Regions from separate parts of the Shewanella sp. SG44-2 genome, predicted to be linked through region 1. Evidence: predicted binding sites of a transcription regulator. Region 1 holds the regulator's gene; each other region holds the start of a gene.
What was found. Region 1 encodes sigma-54, which starts transcription at its own class of promoters, with help from an activator protein. Its sites were predicted from a motif close to GTTGGCACGNNNNTNGNNT; they were not measured.
Positions count from the first base shown of each region.

Region 1 (3,289 bases):
TGGGCCATGCTTGATAACGTGCCTAAATGTTGTTGGCACTGGTCGGCAGGTACTAACAAAGCAAATAAAAGATCCACGGGCTGCTTATCTATTGCATCAAAGGCAATGGCTTCTTCACATTTAATAAATATCGCGATAGGGTGATCGATGGTCGTTAATCGACCATGAGGTATCGCAATGCCATTTCCTATACCTGTGCTACCCATTTTCTCTCTCGCTAACAGGCTTTCAAAAACCTCTTGCGAAGACAGGGTTGGGTACTGGGCAGCGACTAAATTGCTGATGAGTTCCAGTACTTTTTTCTTACTGCCCGGTGTGGCACAGGTAGTGCATTCCGGCTGCAGAATGGTACAAAGTTCCATCGTTAGTGTTTTGTATTCTTCTCTTTGTGTTTAATTACCTGACGGTCGAGTTTATCGATCAGGGCGTCTATTGCAGCATACATATCAGTATTTTCTGACATTGCAAAAATCTCTGCGCCATTAACGTTGATTTTAGCTTCTGCTTTTTGTTGTAATTTTTCTACATTGAGCACAACGTGTACATTATGGATCTGATCGAAGTGCCGTTCAAGCTTTGAAAATTTACCTTGGACGTATTCACGTAAAGATTCTGTGATTTCGACATGATGTCCAGTCAGACTTATTTGCATAAAAAATCCTCCATTGCCTAGTAGGTTATAAACTCTTACGTTGGTTTGAGGGCGGGATCATCATTGCTTCACGGTATTTTGCAATCGTACGACGCGCAACGTTTATGCCCTGTTCTGCCAGAAGCTGAGCCATTTTACTGTCGCTCAGTGGTTTTTTCTGGTTTTCTGCGGCAACCAGCTTTTTGATAAAAGCACGAATGGCTGTAGATGAGCATTCCCCGCCATCGTCAGTACTGACATGGCTAGAGAAGAAGTATTTTAGTTCAAACAACCCTCGTGGGGTGTGCATATATTTTTGTGTGGTGACTCGTGAAATGGTCGATTCGTGCATCTCTACTGCTTCCGCAATATCATTGAGCACCATAGGCTTCATGGCTTCTTCGCCATATTCAAAAAAGCCTTGCTGAAATTGTACAATGCAATTTGCCACTTTAAGTAAAGTATCGTTGCGACTTTCAATACTTTTAATAAACCATTTAGCCTCTTGCAGATGGCCTCGAATAAATTGACTATCCGACGGGTTTTTACTGCCTCTAGCCATGGCCGCGTATTGCTGATTAACACCAATTTTAGGCATGTTGTCTGGGTTTAACTCTACAACCCAGCGGCCATTTTTCTTTAATACAGTGACATCGGGAATAACGTATTCATCATCCATTGGGGTAATTAATAAACCAGGACGAGGATTGAGTGTCTGAATTAGAGTGATTGCGTCACGTAATTCATTTTCTTTTAGTTTTGTTTTACGCATCAATAATCTGAAATCACGGCCAGCAATTAAATCTAAATAGCCTTTAATTAACAAACGAGCATTATCGATATGTGGTGTGTCGTTAGAGAATTGTGCTAATTGAATAAATAGACATTCACTTAAATCACGTGCAGCAACACCAACAGGGTCAAAGTGTTGAACGCGTTTTAATACCGCTTCAACTTCATCAAGTTCCACATTTTCATCACCCATGGCTTCAAGAATATCTTCGGTACTTTGGGTTAAATAACCGCGTTCATCTATGGCATCAATAATGGCGGTGGCAATGGCGAGATCAGTGTCTGAAAATGGGGTAAGATTTTTTTGCCATTCTAAATGTTCGTACAAACCTTCGGTCGTTTCACCTTGAAAGGGCATGTCGTCATCGCGCATGCTCGCACTGCCTGAACCTGACATTGGTGAGGCTGTGTACACTTCGTCCCATGTGGTATCCATGGCTAAATCATCCATGGTTTCTTTGGTCATGGATTCTGCAATGTCGACAGTGGAAGTGTCTTTTTCGACATTAACAATGCTGTTGTCACTAAAGTCGGTATCCGCTTGGTCGCGATTTTCCTTTAAGGAGTCTTTTGCTTCAGAAAACTCATCTTCTATTTCAAGTAATGGATTTGAATCTAATGCTTGTTGGATTTCCTGCTGTAGCTCCAATGACGATAATTGCAGTAAGCGAATGGCTTGCTGCAATTGTGGGGTCATGGTTAAGTGTTGACCCATTTTAAGTTGGAGTGACGCTTTCATTTACCGCTTATCCCTAGATGATTTTCAATAAAAATGACAATCTCGAAACTGTAATGGATTGCCATATACATCAATGACATTTAACGTTGTTTAGGTATCGTTCAATGAAATGAGTTAGCTAGACTAAAGGCCAGTAAAGTAACTATAGCTTGAATTGTTCACCTAAGTACACAGCACGAACTTGTTGATTACTTAATATCTCATCAGGTGTGCCTTCGGCGATTAAATTACCCTGGCTAACGATATAGGCCCGCTCACAAACGTCTAGCGTTTCACGTACGTTATGGTCGGTAATTAATACCCCTAAACCGCGATTTTTAAGTTGTTGGATGATTTTTTTAATGTCGATGACCGAAATAGGATCAACACCAGCAAAAGGCTCATCAAGCAAAATAAATTTTGGATTAGCAGCTAAAGCGCGCGCAATTTCAACTCGACGACGTTCGCCACCCGATAACGACATGCCTTGGCTGTCGCGTATGTGAGTAATGTGGAATTCTTCGAGTAGATGCTCAAGTTGCTCAATACGTTGGTCTGTACTGAGCTCTTTGCGAGTTTGCAGTACGGCCATTATGTTGTCGTAAACGGTAAGCTTGCGGAAAATACTGGCTTCTTGTGGTAAGTAACCTATACCTTTGCGGGCGCGCAAATGCATTGGATCGGCAGTAAGGTCGTCATCGTCAATTAATATCCGACCTTTATCGCTTTTTACTAAGCCGACAACCATATAAAAGGTGGTTGTTTTACCTGCACCATTAGGGCCTAAAAGACCGACAATTTGGCCGGTTTTAACCGTTAAGCTCACATCTTTAACAACCTGACGAGCTTTATAGCTTTTTGCTAGATTTTCAGCGGTTAAGGTAATTTGGGTCATGGTTTGATCTGCTTGTTAACAGGGATTTCAGGGAGCTTTTGCTTTGGCGCCGACTCGTCTTGGAAATTCTCTGGTTGAATGATGGTGATTACCCGATCTTGTCCTGTACCAGTACTTTCGGCAATCAGCTCTTGAGCACTGATGTTGTACTTGATTTTATTACCGGTAACCTGGCTACCAGATTGATCCAATTTGGCGTTGCCTGTCAATGTGAGTGTAGTGGTGGCAAGGTCATAGCTAATTTCGTCAGCAC
Region 1 covers NZ_JACJEU010000026.1:38,663-41,951, reverse strand. Annotated here, with positions in the region: gene ptsN (PTS IIA-like nitrogen regulatory protein PtsN) at 1-362, opposite strand, end outside; gene hpf (ribosome hibernation promoting factor) at 365-652, opposite strand; gene H5181_RS16315 (RNA polymerase factor sigma-54) at 678-2,162, opposite strand; gene lptB (LPS export ABC transporter ATP-binding protein) at 2,305-3,036, opposite strand; gene lptA (lipopolysaccharide transport periplasmic protein LptA) at 3,033-3,289, opposite strand, start outside.

Region 2 (3,289 bases), on a different contig from region 1:
GCAAATATTCTATTAGTTGAAGATGATGCCGATTTACGGGAGGCATTGCTTGATACTCTCATGCTTGCCCATTATGACTGTGTCGATGTAGGTAGCGCTGAAGAGGCCATTTTGGCCCTAAAAGCCAACCAATTTGATTTGGTGATTAGCGATGTACAAATGGACGGTATTGGTGGCATGGGCTTGTTAAGCTATTTACAACAAAACCAACCTAAATTGCCAGTATTGTTAATGACCGCTTATGCCACTATTAACAGTGCCGTGAGTGCGATGAAATTAGGCGCGGTGGATTATCTTGCTAAACCGTTTGCGCCTGAAGTGTTATTGAATCAGGTGTCACGCTATTTACCTTTAAAACAAAATCATGATAAACCCGTGGTCGCAGATGAGAAAAGTCTAGCGCTGTTGTCGCTGGCTCAGCGGGTAGCAGTATCTGATGCATCGGTAATGATTATGGGTCCTAGTGGCTCAGGTAAAGAAGTGTTAGCGCGCTATATTCACCAACATAGTCAACGCCATGACCAACCATTTATTGCGATTAACTGCGCTGCAATCCCTGAAAACATGTTAGAAGCCACTTTATTTGGTTACGAGAAAGGTGCATTTACTGGCGCTTATCAAGCCTGCCCAGGCAAGTTTGAACAAGCCCAAGGCGGCACGATATTACTTGATGAAATATCTGAGATGGAACTTGGCTTACAAGCTAAATTGCTCAGGGTATTACAAGAGCGCGAAGTAGAGCGTTTAGGTGGCCGTAAAACCATTAAACTTGATGTGCGAGTGTTGGCAACTTCAAACAGAGATTTAAAAGCGATGGCGACCTCTGGTGAGTTTAGGGAAGATTTATACTACCGAATTAATGTGTTTCCGTTAACGTGGCCAGCGCTGCATCAGCGTCCTGCTGATATATTACCGCTTGCACGGCATTTGCTGATTAAACATGCTAAAGCATTTAATATGGCTTCTGTGCCTAAGCTTGATGATGCTGCCACTCGGCGTTTATTGACTCATCGATGGCCTGGTAACGTGCGCGAGTTAGATAATGTTATTCAACGAGCGCTAATATTACGGGTTAATGATGATATTGGTGTCAATGACATTATTTTAGATTCTGCCGATGTGAATTTGGTTTCAACAGAATATGTTGATGCGGATAAGTCAGCCGAAGTTGATGGTTTAGGTGACGAACTAAAAGCCCAGGAACATGTCATTATTTTAGAAACTCTAAATCAATGTCAGGGCAGTCGGAAAATGGTCGCTGAAAAACTTGGTATAAGCGCCCGTACGCTACGCTATAAAATGGCCAAAATGCGTGATATGGGCATTCAATTACCTGCTTAACGTAAATGCCGTCAACAATCGTTAGTTAACGTTATGATTTAATAGTCTAATCAAGTCTGTTTTTTATTGTTAACCTACGTGAATACGCAAAAGGTAACCAGTTTCAGTTAATGGAGAGGTTACTTTTGCTTATGTTATTTCCCCTGTTATCTACTAATTATCTACAAATTGTAATACTGGCACCTAAATTGCTTTAACTCCTTATCAGTTATTGTTGTCGTCAAAAAGTCGACGAAAGGGAGTTACATCATGCAGATTAGCGCAAATCCATTAATGCAAGAAATGCAATCGCTTCGCGGCGAAATAGCCCCTTCTATTGGTTCATCTATTCGTCCCAACCTTACCCAGCAAGTGAATAACACCACCGGTGCTGATTTTAGTCAGTTACTGTCTCAAGCTGTGGGAAGCGTCAATGAGCTACAACAATCATCGGCAAATTTAGCGACTCGATTAGACATGGGCGACACCACCGTGACCTTGTCTGATACCGTTATTGCGCGTGAGAAAGCTGGGGTTGCCTTTGAGGCCACAGTGCAAGTACGTAATAAGCTTGTCGATGCTTATAAAGAAATTATGAGTATGCCTGTTTAGTCGCAGACTGTTTTTGAGCACTAAATAACATAACAACATCAGATATAGCAGGTACGCATTGTGAGCACAGACATTATGGTAGGTTCGGATTCAACAGCCGATGGCGGTGTCCAACAAGAGAACAAGTCAGGACTTCTTGGCGGCGGCGTTGGTGGTGCAGATATGATGCGTCAAATCATCATGATTCTGGCACTAGCGATATGCCTTGCTTTGGCTGTTTTTGTGATGATGTGGGCCCAAGAGCCTGATTATCGCCCGCTTGGGAAAATGGAAACAGCTGAGATGATCCTAGTCTTAGATGTGCTTGATAAAAACCAAATCGATTATCAAATAAACGTCGACGTGGTAAAAGTGCCTGAAGACAAATATCAAGAAGTGAAATTACTGCTCAGCCGTGCAGGTGTTCAAAGTAGTACTCAAGCAAATGATTACTTAAACCAAGATAGTGGTTTTGGTGTCAGTCAGCGTATGGAACAAGCGCGCTTAAAACAAAGCCAAGAACAAAACCTAGCCAGAGCCATTGAAGAGTTAAAAAGCATTAGTCGTGCGAAAGTGATATTAGCGTTACCTAAAGAAAATGTTTTTGCCCGTAATGCATCTAAACCCAGTGCCACAGTAGTAGTCAATGTACGTCGTGGTGGTTTGGGCCAAGAAGAGATTGATGCCATTGTTGATATCGTAGGCTCAGCAGTTCAAGGGCTTGAACCTGCTCGTGTGACGGTAACTGATTCAAATGGGCGCTTACTCAATTCAGGTAGTCAAGATGGTGCGTCCTCTAGAGCACGTCGTGAGCAAGAGCTCGTACAACAGCAAGAGGCTGAATACCGTAAGAAAATCGAGTCAATCTTGATGCCAATTTTAGGCCCTGAGAATTTTACTTCTCAAGTCGATGTGAATATGAACTTTACCGCAGTAGAGCAAACTGCAAAGCGTTTCTCACCTGATTTGCCGGCGATTCGTAGTGAAATGATCATTGAGAGAAATTCGTCTGGTCAAAACTCTGGCGGTATTCCTGGTGCGCTAAGTAATCAACCACCAATGGAATCTGATATTCCGCAAGTGGCAGGTGAAGCGACAGCTTCAACCATGTCTGGTGACTCTTCAAAAGAAGCCACGCGTAATTATGAATTAGACACTACCATCAGCCATACTCGTCAACAAATTGGGGTGGTTCGTCGTGTAAGCGTGTCAGTTGCGATTAACTTTAAACCCGGCCAAGTAGATGAAAATGGTGTGGTTGCTCGGGTACCGAGAACAGAACAAGAGTTAACTAATATTCGTCGTTTATTAGAAGGCGCGGTAGGTTTTAGTACTCAGCGTGGTGATGCGCTGGAAGTGGTAACCGTTCCGTTTATGG
Region 2 covers NZ_JACJEU010000021.1:68,896-72,184, reverse strand. Annotated here, with positions in the region: gene H5181_RS14890 (sigma-54 dependent transcriptional regulator) at 1-1,341, shown strand, start outside; gene fliE (flagellar hook-basal body complex protein FliE) at 1,591-1,932, shown strand; gene fliF (flagellar basal-body MS-ring/collar protein FliF) at 2,005-3,289, shown strand, end outside.
Region 2: the regulator sigma-54 is predicted to act here: its motif matches at 1,517-1,535, upstream of fliE (flagellar hook-basal body complex protein FliE).

Region 3 (3,289 bases), on a different contig from region 1:
AACCTAATATGGCAACCCATACCCGGCTTGCACGATAACTGAATTTGTCCACCATGGTTGCGCACGACCGACTGCACAACCGCTAAGCCCAAACCAGTACCTTGGCTTTTAGTGGTAAAAAAGGGTTCAAGAATTTGTTGTTGCATTGACGGCTCGAGCCCTTTGCCATTGTCGATGACATCTAACAATAGCCCATCTGGTGTTTCGCTGGCACTGACTTTTATTTTTGTTGCGCCTGCTTCAAGGCTATTCATCACTAGATTATTCACCGCAGAACTGAGAGCATTCGCATTGGCAAGCATCAATGAATGTGAAGTATCTTCCACAACAAGCTGGCAGTGTTTTTTATCTGCTATCGGTTCGCAACTGGCCATTACTTGGCTAATGATTTCATCCATTGAGACTGATTCTGCCATCCCATCCTGACGCCCTCTTGCCATTAACAACATGTCATTAACTTGACGTTCAAGCTCATTAAGCCGGTCGACCAATTTAGATTGAAACTTAGACCTAGCAGAATCAGATAATTTAGGACTAGCAAGATTAGAGGCATACAGCAAAGCTGCAGACAATGGGGTGCGCACCTGATGTGCTAATGTCGCCACCATTTTGCCTAATGCCGATAAACGTTGTAAATGAGACAAGTTTTTCTGCAATAAACGCGTTTCAGTGAGATCGGTTAACACAATCAACTGCCCAGGTTCAGGCGCTAATGGCGTAATAGCCAATTTTACTCGTCGACCATTTTTAAGCGACACTTCATGGCCGTCATCATCTTGTGGGGCAAAAGCGCGATGAATAATATCAAACCAACGAGCCCCCTGCAGAGGTCGTCCTAATAGTTCGGTTGCAACTGGATTGGCTAACGTAACCACACCGTCACCATCAAGGATCACCACACCAGATGGCATGGCTTGAAGAATATGCGCCATTTGATTTGACATATTGGCGGCCTTACTAGAATAAGTACTGATAACGGGAGTGGCAGAATTAGTGGCTAAGTTAGTTGCTATGTTGGCAGCTAAGTTCACATTACGCTGCTGAACTGAATTAATCCCAATAGCTGGCGATTCCGCCTCTGTATCAGTTGTAGTGATAGACGAAGCTGACGCAGGTAACTCATAGTCTGAATGATCTGTATGTGTTAACGCTCGTGCTAAATACATGGTCGCTCCGTCAAAAAAATAACATTTGACTAGCTGAATGCATTTACTGTGCCAAGCAATTTCTTATAGTAATAGAAGCATCGGCAGACCGTGTTTTAAGCCAATGATAAAACAACATACCTATGAGTTTAGTTCATTGGCCTTACCACATCTTGCAAAACCAATATTCGGCCAGCATGCAATAAAACGACTTAATCGCAATACTATCTAGCAGTAACAATATATTACTTCTCAAGTTAAAAATATTTGCTGTGCCGAGCTATTATCTCAAGCACTAGAAACATGAAATCATTAGTTTTTAGTTACTGATAAAACGAAAAAACACACCTGAAGGTGTGTTTTTATAAAATCCAAAATTCAGATAATGGTCTAGTCTTTACTCAAACCATATTTACGCATTTTTTCGACTAATGTTGTACGACGAATACCCAACATTTCAGCAGCTCTTGCTACAACACTATCTTGCTGCTCAAGTGCTTGACGGATCATGTCAATTTCTAATTCAGCGAGTAAATCTTTTAAATTAACCCCTTCTGGCGGCAATTCACTAGGGAAACGCGTTTCTGGTATTTCTACAGGCTCTTCATCACTGAATATTGAAGCTAAAGCATCGCGCTCTAATTGTTCTTCACTGATTTCAACGCAATATTCAGGTACCTCTATATAACGGTACTTATGCGGTAAATCATTAACGTCGACTAATCCACCAGGGAATAAGATGGTTAAACGTTCAACTAAGTTTGATAACTCTCGCACATTACCAGACCAAGGGTGTTCTTTTAACGATTCAATCGCACGTTGAGTGAAACGAACCTTACCGCGGCCTTCATTAAATACTCGGCTAACTAATTCGTGCAATAGTAGCGGCACATCGTCACGACGCTCACTTAATCCTGGCATCTCAATTGGGAACACATTGAGTCGATAATATAAATCTTCTCGAAATGAGTTATCTACAATCATGGTTTCAAGATCGCGATGCGTTGCGGCAACGATACGCACATCGGTAGCAATTGTTTTGCTGCCACCAACACGTTCAAATACCTTTTCTTGCAACACACGTAACAACTTAACTTGCATTTGCAGCGGCATATCGCCAATTTCATCTAAAAATAGCGTGCCACCTTCTGCCAATTCAAAACGGCCTTTACGAGATGATATCGCCCCAGTGAAAGAGCCTTTTTCATGGCCAAACAATTCACTTTCAAGTAATTCAGCAGGTATAGCGCCACAATTAACCGGAATAAACGGTCCATCACGTCGTTCAGATAAATAATGAATATTACGCGCTACAACTTCTTTACCGGTCCCAGATTGACCCAATACTAATACTGTCGCATCAGAGCTTGATACTTGGTTAATCAAATGGCGGACTTTAGCAATGCCTTCACTGCGCCCGACTAAGCTTCGGAATAGTTTGGTTTGGTTGCCACTGGTTAAAGTGTGTTCTCGCTTGGCTTGGCCAAAAACTTGGCAAAAATGCAGCAGTTCAGTCAATTGCGGGTAATTTATCGGCTCTTCAATTGTTCCGAGCATGTTGGATAAATTGATATCGGTATCGCCTAATAACAACATTGGTTGCCAAGGCACTATAGCAGCTATGTTTTTGATACTCTCGACGCTAATGTTTTCATCAACAATGACAACAGCGCGATACCGAGATTGCTCGATCAGGGCTAAAAAAGATTCATTAGAGACAATTTCGCACTGCTCGCCTAGGAATTCGAAAATGCAGCACAAACGAGTCACGCGCTCTGATGGGGTACCGACAATTAAAATTTTTTGTTCTATTTGCATCATTCAGAAGGCCAAAAGCTCTTGTTATAGGTATTGATTCGGGATGATTATGCCGCATATCGCCACATAAACCTAAGTACATTGCCGTCATAAAAACTAACAGCACAGCCATTATTCTAGCATTATTCCTAAAACAGGATCGTTAATCCGCTAAATACAGTGAAGAAAAACGAACTCAATGGTAAATAACCTCAGCTAGGGATAATAAATGGTTATCAAACAGCCCTTTGTCTCGCTAACTGTGTTGCATTGACTTGCAATAGGCTAGCTATTGGCGCCGCTAGTAATAAGAGACTGCGCCTTGTTAGCAAAACAAATGACAAGTT
Region 3 covers NZ_JACJEU010000021.1:72,238-75,526, forward strand. Annotated here, with positions in the region: gene H5181_RS14895 (PAS domain-containing sensor histidine kinase) at 1-1,166, opposite strand, end outside; gene H5181_RS14900 (sigma-54 dependent transcriptional regulator) at 1,536-2,966, opposite strand.
Region 3: the regulator sigma-54 is predicted to act here: its motif matches at 1,204-1,222, upstream of H5181_RS14895 (PAS domain-containing sensor histidine kinase).